2 regions of the Streptomyces sp. NPDC042638 genome follow, and region 1 is predicted to be linked to the other one. Evidence: riboswitches for the same ligand, from Rfam matches in the RefSeq annotation. Region 1 holds a riboswitch; the other holds the start of a gene.

Region 1 (7,495 bases):
TGGCTGGACGTGAAGACCTCCGGTGACGTAGAGGTGCCGGTCATCGAGGCCGCCATCGACGAGGAGTTGGCCCGGTTCGCCGAGGAGGGCCCCACGCCCGAGGAGATGGAGCGCGCCCAGGCCCAGCTGGAGCGCGAGTGGCTGGACCGGCTGGGCACGGTGGCCGGCCGCGCCGACGAACTGTGCCGGTTCGCCGTCCTGTTCGGCGACCCGCAGCTCGCCCTGACCGCAGTGCGGCGCGTCCTGGAGGTGACCCCGCAGGAGGTCCAGGAGGTCGCCAAGGCCCGCCTGCGCCCCGACAACCGCGCGGTCCTCGTCTACGAGCCGAAGTCCCCGGAGTCCGTCGAGGACGCCCAGGTCCCCGAGGACCCGGAGCGGGAAGCGACCGTAGAGGCCGGCAACGAGAACGACGAGGAGAGGGCCAAGTGACCGAGCTCGCCACCATGGAGTTCCACCCCCGGCCGCAGGCCGGCGACGCCAGGCCCTGGGCGTTCCCGGCCCCCGAACGCGGCACGCTGGACAACGGTCTGACCGTGCTGCGCTGCCACCGCCCCGGCCAGCAGGTCGTCGCGGTGGAGGTCCTGCTGGACGCGCCGCTGGACGCCGAGCCGGCCGGCCTGGACGGTGTCGCCACGATCATGGCGCGGGCCTTCTCGGAGGGCACCGACCAGCACTCCGCCGAGGAGTTCGCCGCCGAGCTGGAGCGCGCGGGCGCCACCCTGGACGCGCACGCCGACCACCCCGGGGTCCGGCTCAGCCTGGAGGTCCCGGCGTCCCGCCTGCCCAAGGGCCTCACCCTGCTCGCCGACGCGCTGCGCGCGCCCGCCTTCGCCGAGAGCGAGGTCGAGCGGCTGGTCCGCAACCGCCTGGACGAGATCCCGCACGAGCTGGCCAACCCCTCCCGCCGGGCCGCCAAGGAGCTGTCCAGGCAGCTGTTCCCGGCGTCCTCGCGCATGTCCCGCCCGCGCCAGGGCACCGAGGAGACGGTCGAGAAGATCGACGCCGGGGCCGTACGCGCCTTCTACGACCGCCATGTGCGGCCCGCCACGGCCACCGCGGTGGTCGTCGGCGACCTGACCGGTGTCGACCTGGACGCGCTGCTCGGCGAGACCCTGGGCGCCTGGACCGGCACGCCGGGCGAGCCCCGGCCGGTGCCGCCGGTGACCGCCGACGACACCGGGCGCGTGGTCATCGTGGACCGGCCCGGCGCCGTCCAGACCCAGTTGCTCATCGGCCGCGTCGGCCCCGACCGGCACGACCGCGTGTGGCCCGCCCAGGTGCTCGGCACGTACTGCCTCGGCGGCACCCTCACCTCCCGCCTGGACCGCGTCCTGCGCGAGGAGAAGGGCTACACCTACGGCGTGCGGTCCTTCGGCCAGGTCCTGCGGTCCGCACCGGACGGCACGGGCGCGTCGATGCTCGCCATCAGCGGCTCCGTCGACACACCGAACACGGGCCCCGCGCTGGAGGACCTGTGGAAGGTGCTGCGCACGGTCGCGGCGGACGGCCTGACCGACGCCGAGCGGGACGTCGCCGTGCAGAACCTCGTGGGGGTGGCGCCGCTGAAGTACGAGACCGCGGCGGCCGTCGCGAGCACGCTGGCCGACCAGGTCGAGCAGCACCTGCCCGACGACTTCCAGGCGACGCTGTACCGGCAGCTGGCCGCCACGGGCACGGTGGAGGCCACCGCGGCCGTCGTGAACGCCTTCCCGGTGGACCGTCTGGTGACCGTCCTCGTCGGTGACGCCGCCCAGATCAAGGCGCCGGTCGAGGCGCTCGGCATCGGTGAAGTGACCGTGGTGGCGGCCGAGTAGCGGCCCGCGCGCGGACGGGGCCCTGACGGCCTACGGGTCGTCAGGGCCCCTGCTGTTCCACTCTTCCTCCCAGATGCCCGTTTTGGGGCGGAGGTTGCCTGTCTGGCCTGTGGGATGCGCTACAAAACGCCGGATGCGTTTGAGGATTGAAAGCGTGCCCGCTTAGCGTCGTCCAGGCTGTTCGTCAGGCACTGCGCCGCGCCCGCGGCACCGGACAGTCATCGCCGAGTCCCCGTACGGCGCGAGCCAGGGGAGCCGGGGACCCACCGTCCCTGGGGTGAATCGGGCGCCCGCGCGGCAGCGAGGGGGCCCGTAGGAGACCTTCCTGCTCCGAACCCGTCAGCTAACCCGGTAGGCGAGAGGGAAGGAAAGGACCAGCCACTTCATGGCGTTCATGTGCGCCACCGGGAAGCACCGCAAGCCCGGCCGGGTCAAGCGGACCACCGCCCAGGCGGCCGGTATCGCGGCCCTCACCACCACCGGTGTGATCGGCACCCTCGCCGCCTCCCCGGCGCTCGCCGCCGAGAACCCCGTCGAGCAGACCGGCCTGATCCCCGTCCTCGCCGCGACCGACGACGTCGCCGAGCAGATCGACGCGCAGGCCGCGGCCCAGCAGCGGGCGGCCGACCAGAAGGCGGCGGAGAAGGCTGCGGCGAAGGCGGCCGCCAAGCGGGCCGAGCAGATCCGCGAGGCCAGGGCCCGCGCCGCCCGGGAGGCGGAGCGCAAGCTGCTCAACGCCTTCGTGGCGCCCATCGCGCACTCCTACGTCTCCACGGGCTACCAGGCCAGCAGCTCCCTGTGGTCCTCCGGCTCGCACACCGGCATCGACTTCCACGCGGCCAGCGGCACGACCGTCCACGCGGTGGGCTCCGGCACGGTCGTCTCCACGGGCTGGGGCGGCGCGTACGGCAACCAGATCGTGATCCGGATGGCCGACGGCATGTACACCCAGTACGGCCACCTGTCCTCCATCGGCGTCACCGTGGGCCAGAAGGTCGTCCCGGGCCAGCAGATCGGCCTGTCCGGCGCCACCGGCAACGTCACCGGCCCGCACCTCCACTTCGAGGCGCGGACCACCCCGGACTACGGCTCCGACGTCGACCCCGTCGCCTACCTCCGCAAGCACGGTGTGAACGTCTGACGCTCACCGCACGCCATCGAAAGCCCCGGCTCACCGAGCCGGGGCTTTCGCCGTTTTCCGCGGTTTCCGCCGGGCCTCTGTCCAAAAAATATCCATGGATTAGGGCCCGCTGTCGGAAATTCCGGCCCGTTGGAATAGAGTCACGGAACAGGCGTCCATCGTCGGTGTTTCACGGGGATTAAGACGGAGGTCGGTCATGCGTATTCCGGCGCACTCGGTGTGCACCGCGGTCCGGGACGACATCGTCGCCGGCGTGTACGAGCGCGGCAGCCGCCTCACCGAGGAAGTCCTGGCCCGCCGCTACGGCGTCTCGCGCGTCCCGGTGCGTGAGGCGCTGCGCACGCTGGAGGCCGAGGGTTTCGTGGTGACGCGCCGGCACGCGGGCGCGTGCGTGGCCGAGCCGACGGAGCAGGAGGCCGCCGACGTGCTGGAGATGCGGATGCTGCTGGAGCCGCTGGGTGCCGCACGGGCCGCCCAGCGGCGCACCGATGCCCATCTGAAGGTGCTGCGCGGGCTGGTCCGGCTGGGGCAGGAGCGGGCCAGGAAGGGCCACAGCGACGATCTGCGCTCGCTGGGCGGCTGGTTCCACGAGACGCTCGCCCAGGCGTCCGGCAGCCCCTCGCTGACCGCGATGCTGACCCAGCTGCGGCACAAGATCGCCTGGATGTACGCGGTGCAGCCGCCGTCGAGCCCGGCGGATTCCTGGGCGGAGCACGGCGCGATCGCGGATGCCGTGGCGCGCGGGGACGGCGAACGGGCTCGGGCGCTCACGGCGCTGCACGCGGAGCGCGCGGCGGGTGCGCACCGGCTGCGCTTTTCCGGCACCGGGGACCGTGTGAGGACTTCGCAACATGTCGTCAACATGTCGGGGCCACGGCTTTAACACGGGTGCCGTATACAAAGAGGAGTAATTCGGAGCAGGGGTGTTCTCCGCCGCTCTTTTCCTGTGCCGTGAATTACGGCTCGCGGCCCTTCGGGTGCCCGCAAGGAATTCGGAAACGCGAAAGCCGCGCCGCCCGGTGTGGACGGCGCGGCTTCCCGGCATTGCTCAGACGGTCTCGGGCAGCTCTTCCAGGCCCTCGGAGACCAGCTTGGCCAGCCGGTCCAGGGCGGCGTCCGCGCCCTCGGCGTCGGAGGCGAGGACGATCTCCTCGCCGCCCTGGGCGCCCAGGCCCAGAACGGCCAGCATCGAGCCCGCGTTGACGGGGTTGCCCCCGGCCTTGGCGATCGTCACCGGGACGCCTGTGGCCGTGGCGGCTCGGACGAAGATGGAGGCGGGGCGGGCGTGGAGGCCCTCGGCCCAGCCGACGTTGACGCGGCGCTCAGCCATGTGTTGCTGCCCTTCGGTGTACAGGGTTGTCTAGACCAGTTTCCCACACGGTGACGCGTGCCCGGAGAGGGGCTTCCTCTCGCCCCGGCTTGGCGCCGGAACGCGGCGTCGTGCCCGCTCTCCGTCCCCCACAGACTGCCTCGCGCCACCCGTGCACGCGAGCCGTACTCTGGGGCCCATGCAGACCTCGGCGGACCGGCAGGACCGGCACCAGTACCCCGCCCACTGGGAGGCGGACGTGGTGCTGCGTGACGGCGGCACCGCACGCGTCAGGCCCATCACCGCCGATGACGCCGACCGCCTGGTCAGTTTCTACGAGCAGGTCTCGGACGAGTCCAAGTACTACCGCTTCTTCGCGCCGTACCCACGGCTCTCCGCCAAGGACGTCCACCGCTTCACGCACCACGACTTCGTGGACCGGGTGGGGCTCGCCGCCACCGTCGGCGGCGAGTTCATCGCCACCGTACGCTACGACCGCATCGGCGCCGACGGCATGCCCGCCTCCGCGCCCGCCGACGAGGCCGAGGTCGCCTTCCTGGTGCAGGACGCCCACCAGGGCCGGGGAGTCGCCTCCGCCCTGCTGGAGCACATCGCGGCCGTCGCGCGCGAGCGCGGCATCCGCCGCTTCGCCGCCGAGGTGCTGCCCGCCAACACCAAGATGATCAAGGTGTTCACGGACGCCGGCTACACCCAGAAGCGCAGCTTCGAGGACGGTGTCGTCCGCCTGGAGTTCGACCTCGAACCCACCGACCGGTCCCTCGCCGTGCAGCGCGCCCGGGAGCAGCGCGCCGAGGCCCACTCGGTGCGGCGGCTCCTCGCGCCCGGCTCCGTGGCGGTCGTCGGTGTCGGCCGCGCCCCCGGCGGAGTGGGCCGCAGCATCCTCGGCAACATCCGCGACGCCGGCTACCAGGGCCGGCTGCACGCCGTGAACAGTGCCTTCCCCGAGGACCTCAAGGAGGTCGACGGGGTGCCCGCACACCGCTCGGTGCGGGACATCGACGGGCACGTGGACCTCGCCGTCGTCGCCGTACCGGCCGAACACGTGCCCGCCGTCGTCGCCGAGTGCGGCGAGCACGGCGTGCAGGGGCTGGTCGTGCTCTCCGCCGGATACGCCGAGAGCGGCGCCGAGGGACGCGAACGGCAGCGGGACCTCGTACGGGCCGCGCGCGCCCACGGCATGCGGACCATCGGCCCGAACGCCTTCGGGGTCATCAACACCGCCGCCGAGGTCCGGCTGAACGCCTCCCTCGCCCCCGAGATGCCCCGCCCCGGCCGCATCGGACTGTTCGCCCAGTCCGGGGCCATCGGCATCGCCCTGCTGTCCCGGCTGCACCGGCGCGGCGGAGGGGTGACGGGCGTCACCGGCGTGTCCACCTTCGTGTCCGCCGGCAACCGCGCCGACGTCTCGGGCAACGACGTCCTGCAGTACTGGTACGACGACCCCGAGACCGACGTCGTCCTCATGTACCTGGAATCCATCGGCAACCCCCGCAAGTTCACCCGCCTCGCCCGGCGGACGGCGGCGGCGAAGCCGCTGGTGGTCGTGCAGGGAACCGGTACGGCACCGCAGGGCCACACGGTACGGGCCACCCGGCTGCCGTACGCGACCGTCTCCGCGCTGCTCCGGCAGGCCGGCGTGATCCGGGTCGACACGATCACCGAACTGGTCGACGCCGGACTCCTGCTGGCCCGGCAGCCCCTGCCCGGCGGCCCGCGCGTCGCCATCCTCGGCAACTCGGAGTCGCTGGGCGTGCTGACGTACGACCGGTGCGTGGCCGAGGGGCTGCGGCCGGCGCGGCCGGTGGACCTGACGACCGGGGCGACGGCGGCGGACTTCCACCGGGCGCTCGCCGCCGCGCTGGCCGACGGGACGAACGACGCCGTCGTCGTCACGGCGATCCCCGCGATCGGGGAAGGGTCGCCCGGGGACGCGGAACTGGCGCAGGCGCTGCGGTCGGCCGCGGCCTCGGTGCCGGGGAAGCCGGTGCTGGTGGTCCACGTGGAGCTGGGCGGGCTCGCGCAGGCGTTGTCGGCCGCGGCGAGCACGGCACCGTGGGCCGCCGACCGGGCCCGCCCCGCCGAGGACCCGCCCCCCGCGGTACGGCCGCCGGACGACTCTCCTCCGGAAGGCACCCACCTGATCCCCGCCTACCCCGCCGCCGAGCGCGCCGTACGCGCCCTGTCCGAAGCCGTGAGGTACGCGCAGTGGCGGCGGGAGGCCGCCGACCCCGGGAAGGTGCCGGAGTACGACGACATCGACGAGAAGGGGGCCGCCCGGCTGATCCGGGGGCTGCTGGAACGCGGGGAAGGGCTCACGATCTCCGCCGCCGAGACCTGCGAGCTGCTCGGCAAGTACGGCGTCCCCGTCCGCCGGGCGGTTCCCGCGCCCACCCCGCGCGCGGCCGCCGAGGCCGCCCGCGCGCTCGGCTACCCGGTGGCCCTCAAGGCCACCGCACCGCATCTCAGGCACCGCGCCGACCTCGGCGGCGTACGGCTGGACCTCGCCGACGAGGAGCAGCTGCTGCGGGCGTACGCCGAGCTGACCGAGCTGTTCGGGCAGCCGGAGGAGCTGCGGCCGGTGGTGCAGGCGATGGCACCCAGGGGCGTGGACACCGTCGTCCGCGCGGTGATCGATCCGGCGGCCGGGGCGGTGCTGTCCTTCAGCCTGGCCGGGGCCGCCTCCCAGCTGCTGGGGGACATGGCCCACCGGCTGATCCCCGTCACCGACCGGGAGGCCGCCTCGCTCGTGCGCTCGATCCGCACCGCGCCGCTGCTGTTCGGCTGGCGCGGCTCCACGCCCGTGGACACCCCCGCGCTGGAGGAGCTGCTGCTGCGGGTGTCCCGGCTGGTCGACGACCACCCCGAGGTGGTCGCGGTCACCCTGGAGCCGGTCGTCGTCGCCCCGCACGGCGTGAGCGTCCTCGGCGCCACCGTACGGATCGCGCCCCCGCCCGCCCGCGACGACCTCGGCCCGCGCACGATGCCGGCCTACTGACCGGGGGAGGGGACCGCGTGGAGATCGCCGGACACCGCTTGCCCGAGGGCAGCTGGTGGGACCGGGAGGTGATCGCCTGGGACGCCGGACAGCCGCGGCTCGCCGCCGGGCTCGCGCGGCAAGTGGGCGGGACACCGCACCTCGTGGCCGCCTTCGAAGCCGACGCCGGCGGCCGGGAGCCCGTGTCCTGCCTGGTCGCCGCCGAGCGGCTGGAG
Region 2 (7,495 bases), on a different contig from region 1:
CCTCGGCCGGGCACGCGCGCGTGCCCGCCCACGCCGTGGCGTCGGCGAGGGAGCCCAGTGGCGCAGGCCGGGGCGGGAGCCGTGCCGGTGGCCGGCGGACTGGATCACCCGCCACGGCCAGGCCGCCCCGCCGCCCACGCCGCCCCACGCCACCCGCACCGCCCCACGCCGCCCGCGCGCGCAGTGCACGCCCAGGCCCCGTCCCGGCCGCCCCCGGACGTCCGGGGAGGCGGCGACGCCCGCGAAGGCGCGCAGTACCGATGCGCGAAAGGTCGCGGCCTATGCGCGACAGGTCGCGGCGGCGGTGTCGTGGCTCAGCCCGTCACGACCCGTCCGTTGACGTCGCCCAGCCCCACCCGGCTGCCGTCCGCGCCCGGTGCCCACGCCGAGAGTGTCACCACGTCCCCGTCCTCCAGGAACGTGCGTTTGCCGTCGGGCAGTTCGATGGGGTCGCGGCCGTTCCAGGTCAGCTCCAGCAGCGAACCGCGCTGCTGTTCGGCCGGCCCGCTCACCGTGCCCGAGCCGTACAGGTCGCCCGTGCGCAGCGAGGCGCCGTTCACCGTCATGTGGGCGAGTTGCTGGGCGGCGGTCCAGTACATGGTGGAGAACGGCGGCTCGGACACCACATGGCCGTTGATCGCGATGGAGATGCGCAGGTCGTACCCGCCGGGTTCCACGTCGGGGGCGGAGTCGTCCAGGTAGGGCAGCAGCGGGTGCGTGCGCTCGGGAGCCGCCACGCGCGCGTGCTCCAGTGCTTCCAGCGGGGTGATCCACGCCGACACCGACGTCGCGAAGGACTTGCCGAGGAACGGGCCGAGGGGGACGTACTCCCAGGCCTGGATGTCCCGCGCGGACCAGTCGTTCAGAAGGCACAGCCCGAAGACGTGCTCCCGGAAGTCACCCAGCGCGACCGGACTGCCCAGATCGGACGGCACGCCCACGACGAAGCCGACCTCCGCCTCGATGTCCAGCCGGATCGACGGGCCGAAGACCGGCGCGGGGTCGGCCGGCCCCTTGCGCTGTCCGGACGGCCGTACGACGTCCGTGCCCGAGACGACGACGGTGCCGGAGCGGCCGTGGTAACCGATCGGAAGGTGCTTCCAGTTGGGTGTGAGGGAGTCCTCGGCGTCCGGCCGGAAGATCTGGCCTACGTTCCGGGCGTGGTTCTCCGAGGCGTAGAAATCGACGTAGTCCGCCACCTCGAAGGGCAGGTGCAGGGTCACCTCGGACAGGGGGTGGAGCAGCGGCTCGACCGTCTCGCGGTGCGCCGGGTCCGTGACCCAGGACGTGAGAGCGCGCCGTACGTCCGACCAGGAGGCGCGGCCGGCGGCCAGCAGTGGGTTGAGGGTGGGCTGGGCGAGGAGCGCCTGGTGGGGCGAGCCGAGTGCCGCGGCCGTGGCGCCCGCGTCGAGGACGTGGTTCCCGAGCCGGACGCCGATCCTCCGCTCCGTGCTGCCGGAAGGCGAGAACACGCCGTAGGGGAGGTTGTGCGGACCGAAGGGGTCACCCTCGGGGACGTCGAAGGGGGGCATGGGGTACTGCCTCACTCTCATCCGGGCCATGCATGGCGATGCGTTCCATGTGGTCGCGCCACACGTTACGGCCGTCCTGCGTGTCTTGGGCAGTGCCTCACGATGCGCTCGAAAGGTTGCTCGCACAGTGTCTAAAGAGTTCGTAATGTCCGGATAAGCCTTGTCGGAGGTGGCAATTCCGGCTTAGCGTCCTTTGGGGGACACGGGCGGAGTGGATCCGTTCCGTTGGGGGGAGACGTGGGGGGACCCGTGGCCGGAAACGCCGTCGGCATGCCCGTGCACGCCGACCGTGGGGTGCCGGGACTGATCGTCAAATTCGGTGACTACCCGCTGCACCACGGCGGTGTCGGCGCGATCCGCAGCCTGGGCCGCCTGGGCGTGCCCATGTACGCGATCACCGAGGACGCGTACACACCGGCCGCCTCCTCGCGCTATCTGAAGAAGGCGTTCGTGTGGCCGACGACCGGCGCGGAGGACCCGGGCCGCCTCGTCGAGGGGCTGCTGCGCATCGGCCGCCGGATCGGCCGCCCGGCCGTGCTGATCCCGACCGACGAGGAGGCCGCCGTCCTGATCGCCGAGCATCAGGACGAGCTGGCCGGAACTTTCCTCTTCCCGCGCGTGGACCCCGCGCTGCCCCGCCGTCTGGCCAGCAAGCAGGGCCTGCACGAACTCTGCGTGGAGCACGGCATCGCAAGCCCGGCTGCCGCCTTCCCGCGGTCGTACGACGAGATCGTCGACTTCGCCGGCACGGCCCGTTTCCCGGTGGTGGCCAAGAACCGTGAGGCGTTCGTCCGGCGCCGGCGGCCCGCCGTGAACGGCACCACAAGGATCGGCACGCGCGCGGGACTGCTCGACCTGGCCCGCGACTGGGGCGAGGATCCCGGCGTGATCCTCCAGGAGTACCTGCCGCGCGAGGAGGCCGAGGACTGGATCGTGCACGCCTGCTTCGACCAGGGCTCCAGCCCCCTCGCGATGTTCACCGGCGTCAAGGTCCGCTCCTGGCCACCGCACGCCGGCATGACGGCGAACGCGTACGTCGTCGACAACCCGGAACTCGCCGACCTCGCCGCACGTTTCATCAAGCGGATCGGCTTCAGCGGCATCATCGACCTCGACCTGCGCTTCGACCGGCGCGACGGACGGTACAAGCTCCTCGACTTCAACCCGCGCGTGGGCGCCCAGTTCCGGCTCTTCGAGAACGAGTCGGGCGTGGACGTCGTCCGCGCGATGCACCTTCACCTGACCGGCCGACCTGTACCGGAGGGGGAACAGCGCGCCGGCCACCGCTACATCGTGGAGAACATCGACCTCCCCGCCCTCCTCGCCTACCGCCGCAGCGGCTACACGACGCCGCACGCGCCGGTCAGGGCGAGCGGGACGGAGCTGGCCTGGTACGCGGGGGACGACCCGCTGCCGTTCCTCACGATGCTCGCCCGCTTCGTGCGCCCGGGCGCGAAGCACCTCTATCAGCTGTGGCGGACCAGCCGCCGCGGCCGCAGCACATCCACGAAGTAGGCAAGGCCACGACAGCGTGGCGCATCGCGTCCTGGGGAGGGACTTCGTGATCCGACCGGTTGCAGTCATCGGGGCGGGGCCGTTCGGCCTGTCCACCGCCGCTCATCTGCGGGCGCGCGGCATCCCCGTCCGCGTCTTCGGCGATCCCATGGTGAGCTGGCGCGACCACATGCCCACGGGCATGCTCCTCAAGTCCACCCCCGCCGCCTCCGACTTCGACTGCCCCCAGCCCGGCCACTCCCTCGCCGACTACTGCGACGTGGCCGGGATCCGCCGTCTCGTGACCGACGAGGACATCATCCCGGTGGAGACCTTCATCGCCTACGGGGAGTGGTTCCAGCAGCAGCTGGTCCCCGAACTGGAACGGGTGCGGGTCGTCTCCGTCGACCGCGGCACGAGCGGTGACTTCGCACTCAAACTGGACTCCGGTGAACTGTTCACCGCGCGCGCGGTCGTCGTCGCCACCGGCCTGTCGGGCTTCGCCCACCTGCCGGCCGAGCTGGCGCCGGCGGCGGCCGACGGGCCGGCCCCGGCCGCGCCCGTCTCGCACAGCTCCCAGCACCACGATCTCGGCCGGTTCGCGGGAAAGGAGCTGATCGTCATCGGCGCCGGCCAGTCCGCGCTGGAGACCGCCGCGCTCGCGGCGGAGGCGGGCGCACGCGTGCGCGTGGTCGCGCGCGGGCGCGGCCGGGTCGCGTTCGGCGCCCCGCCCTGGGAGCAGCCGAGGTTCCGCCCCGAGTCCCCGTTCGGCCGTGCCTGGTCGCTGTGGGCGTTCACCTACTACCCGCACCCGTACCGCTTCCTGCCCGAGAGCACCCGCCACTACCTGGTCCGCCGGGTCCTCGGCCCGCTGGGCGCCTGGTGGCTGCGCGAGCGCTTCGAGAAGGGCGTGCAGGTGCGGGACGTCGAGCGGGTGGTGGGTGCCGAGGCCCGGGACGGCAGCACCGTGCTCACCGTGCGCACGCATGCCGGCGACACCGAGCGGCTCACCGCCGATCACGTCATCGCCGCCACCGGTTACCGCGTCGACATGGCGGCGATGGACTTCCTCGGCCACGAGCTGCGCACCGGGCTCCAGGTGAGCCGCGGCGCACCCCGCCTCGGCCCCGGCTATGTCTCCTCCGAACCCGGCCTCTACTTCACCGGCCTGCCCGCGGCGGCCTCGTACGGGCCGGTGATGCGCTTCGTCTGCGGTACGGAGTTCGCCTCCCCGCGCCTGGCGAACCACCTGGCCGCGGCACACGGCTGAGCGCGCCCTCCGCGCCGGGGCACCGTCAGCGCCGCCGACTCGGCGGTCGTCCCGTATCGGGGCCCCGCGCGCGGGACTTGAGGCCGGACAGCACGTAAGTGCGGGGAACGGGCGATGAGTCGGCGGGGCGTGATGTCCGTATTCTCTGATCATGGACCCCACCCCCTTGGCATATGCACTGATCGCCACCGACCTGGACGGGACGCTGCTGCGCGGCGACGACACCGTCTCCGACCGGTCGCTCGCCGCGCTCGCGCGGGTGGCGCGGGCCGGTGCCCGGCATCTGGTGGTGACGGGCCGCCCGGCCCCGCGGGTACGGTCCCTGCTCACGGGCCTGGGCTGCACGGGGCTGGCGGTGTGCGCGCAGGGAGCACAGGTCTACGACGCCGGGGCGGGCCGCCTGCTGTGGTCGGTGCGGCTGGACCGGGAGCTGGCCGAGACGGCGCTGGGCAAGATCGAGGCGGAGGTGGGGCAGGTCTACGCCGCGGTGGACCAGGACGGTGTGGACGGGCTCACCCTCATCGAGCCCGGCTACCGGATGCCCCACCCGACGCTGCCCGCGGTGCGGGTGGGGCGGCGCGACGACCTGTGGTGCGAGCCCATCAGCAAGGTGCTGCTGCGGCATGCGGACCTGTCCGACGACGACTTGGCGGCCGTGGCGCGCTCGGCGGTGGGCTCGCTGGCCACGGTCACCATGTCGGGGCCGGGCACCGTGGAGCTCCAGCCGAGCGGGGTGACGAAGGCGACCGGGCTGGCGCTGGCCGCCGAGTGGATCGGGGTCGGCGCCGATCGGGCGCTCGCCTTCGGCGACATGCCCAACGACATCCCGATGTTCGACTGGGCCGGACGCGGTGTCGCCATGGCCAACGCGCATCCCGAACTCAAGGCGGTGGCCGATGAGATCACCTTGTCGAACGAGGACGACGGCATCGCCGTCGTCCTCGAAGGACTGTTCCCGACCGACTGACCGCCCCATCGGCAGACGCCGGCCGCCAGGCTCAGGCCGTGTGCCGGCCGCCGTGTGCCCCGCGCCGTGCTCCGGCCGGGTACGGGCCGCCGTGCTCCGGCCGCCGTGCGCCGTCCCGGCGGCCGACAGTACGCACCGTCCGTGCCTGTCGGTGTCGGTGCCGGTGTCGGTGTCGGTGTCGGTGTCGGTACGGAACGCGTCTGCCGGTACCCGCCGGACGCGTCTGTCAGTACGCGCTGAACACGTTGTCGATCGACCCGTACCGCGCTGCCGCGTAGTTGCAGGCGGCGGTGATGTTCGCGACGGGGTCGTAGATGTTGAAGGACGTTCCGGCGACGTGGTACGCGTTGAACGTAGGGTCGATGACCTGGAGGAGCCCCTTGGACGGGATGCCCTTGGCGGCGTTGGAGTCCCAGAGGTTGATGGCGGACGGGTTGCCCGAGGACTCCCGTATGACGTTGCGGTAGATGCCGTTGTAGGTGCCCGGGATGCCCTTCTCGCGCATGATCGCGAGGGACTCGCGGATCCAGCCGTCGAGGTTGTTCGGGTACCCGGCGGGGGTGGTGGCGGCCGTCGTGGCCGTGGTGGGCGCCGCGGCGGCGCTGGTCGCGCCGATGAGCGGCAGGGCGAGGACGGCGGCACAGGTGCCGGCGGCGGCGAGGGCGCGGATGAGGCGGCTGTTCCGGGTACGGAGGTGCTGAGCGGCAGCGGACATGCGGGAGTTCCTCTCCGGCGCCTGCGAGGTGAGCTGTCGGGTTCGGGCGGGGAGGTGCCCGGCCGTGCCCTGGAAGAGGCACGGCTTCACCCCGAGCCGTCCCGGTGCGGCATATGCCGTCCGGCCCGGCGACTTACCTGGGTCCCCCGCTCCTGCCCTACGAATGAGTTCGTGGATGGGTATGCGGGCGGTGGCAGGATTCGGCGTCCGCCCGACGGCCCGGAACGTATGCGAGAGCACATGCCGGGAACAAGTACTGAATTCATACAACGTGCGATTTGACCTTGATCGACGCCGTATGGGGTGCTTGATCCTTTGCGTTCGCCAACGCTCAACTCGCCGACAGGGCAAGGGGTCGCAGGGGGTCTGCCGGGTGGGCCGGGTCCACGGGGTGCGTGACCCAATTCACGAAATAGCAAAATACTTCAAATCAGACATGGGGGATTAGGGGGATTCAGGCCGGAAGTCTGACTGGTGGTGGAACCAGAGGTGCGGTGCTCGTCGTTGCCGTAGTGCCGGAGGGGGAGAAGTGCGGGGAAAGCGGGCGCCGGGAGGTCACGACACAGTGCCCGGATTACTGTTAAGTCAGGAAATGTCCCTTCTTACCGTGTGATCAAAACCATGCCGGTCGTGATCCGATAGCGCCCCAGCTGGACCGGTGGGCGCTATCGGTGATCGAAACAGGACCGGATACGCTGACTTGAGTGATGGCAGCGACCTATCGACAAACCGTGTAATCGCCAGCAGACACCAGCAGACAGGAGACCCCTCGTGACCGTCGTCGGGCCGTTCGGGCTGAGCGTGCGGGACCAGGCTCTGGAAGCCGATGTCCAGGCCGGATTGGCGGCTGTCGAGGAAGGCTTGCTCGATGCCACCAAGAGCGAGGTCCCGTTCATCACGGAAGCCGCGCAGCACCTCGTACGGGCCGGCGGGAAACGGTTCCGGCCCCTGCTGGTGATGCTCGCGGCCCGGTTCGGAGACCCGTACGCACCGGGCATCGTGCCGTCGGCCGTGGTCGTGGAGCTCACCCATCTGGCCACGCTGTACCACGACGACGTCATGGACGAGGCGGCCGTCCGCCGAGGCGTGGACAGCGCCAACACCCGCTGGGGGAACTCCGTCGCGGTCCTCACCGGCGACTTCCTCTTCGCCCGCGCCTCCCAGATCCTCGCCGACCTCGGCCCGGAGGCGGTGCGGGTGCAGGCCCTGGCGTTCGAGCGGCTGGTCACGGGCCAGATCCTGGAGACCGCGGGTCCCGCGGACGGCCGCGACCCGGTCGAGCACTACCTGGACGTGCTCGCCGGCAAGACGGGCTCCCTGGTGGCGGTGTCGTGCCGGTTCGGCGCGATGATGTCCGGCGCCGACGAGACGGTCGTCGACGTGCTCACCCAGTACGGCGAACGGCTCGGGGTCGCCTTCCAGCTCGCCGACGACGTCCTGGACATCGCCTCCGACTCGCACGAGTCCGGCAAGACCCCGGGCACCGACCTGCGCGAGGGCATTCCGACGCTGCCGGT

The links. Region 1 has a riboswitch for cyclic di-AMP ahead of AB0B40_RS18790 (M23 family metallopeptidase). Riboswitches for the same ligand answer to the same signal wherever they lie in the genome.
Region 2: it holds a riboswitch for cyclic di-AMP, as region 1 does, so the genes downstream of both, AB0B40_RS05250 (transglycosylase SLT domain-containing protein) here and AB0B40_RS18790 (M23 family metallopeptidase) in region 1, are expected to answer to the same signal.

The regions. Positions count from the first base shown of each region.
Region 1 covers NZ_JBEZBT010000021.1:4,626-12,120, reverse strand. Annotated here, with positions in the region: gene AB0B40_RS18800 (pitrilysin family protein) at 1-429, shown strand, start outside; gene AB0B40_RS18795 (pitrilysin family protein) at 426-1,814, shown strand; cyclic di-AMP (ydaO/yuaA leader) riboswitch at 2,027-2,187, shown strand; gene AB0B40_RS18790 (M23 family metallopeptidase) at 2,200-2,955, shown strand; gene AB0B40_RS18785 (GntR family transcriptional regulator) at 3,152-3,838, shown strand; gene AB0B40_RS18780 (HPr family phosphocarrier protein) at 4,004-4,285, opposite strand; gene AB0B40_RS18775 (GNAT family N-acetyltransferase) at 4,464-7,280, shown strand; gene AB0B40_RS18770 (hypothetical protein) at 7,298-7,495, shown strand, end outside.
Region 2 covers NZ_JBEZBT010000004.1:136,900-144,394, reverse strand. Annotated here, with positions in the region: gene fahA (fumarylacetoacetase) at 315-1,532, opposite strand; gene AB0B40_RS05265 (ATP-grasp domain-containing protein) at 1,803-3,047, shown strand; gene AB0B40_RS05260 (FAD-dependent oxidoreductase) at 3,094-4,296, shown strand; gene AB0B40_RS05255 (HAD family hydrolase) at 4,448-5,263, shown strand; gene AB0B40_RS05250 (transglycosylase SLT domain-containing protein) at 5,490-5,978, opposite strand; cyclic di-AMP (ydaO/yuaA leader) riboswitch at 5,984-6,194, opposite strand; gene AB0B40_RS05245 (polyprenyl synthetase family protein) at 6,750-7,495, shown strand, end outside.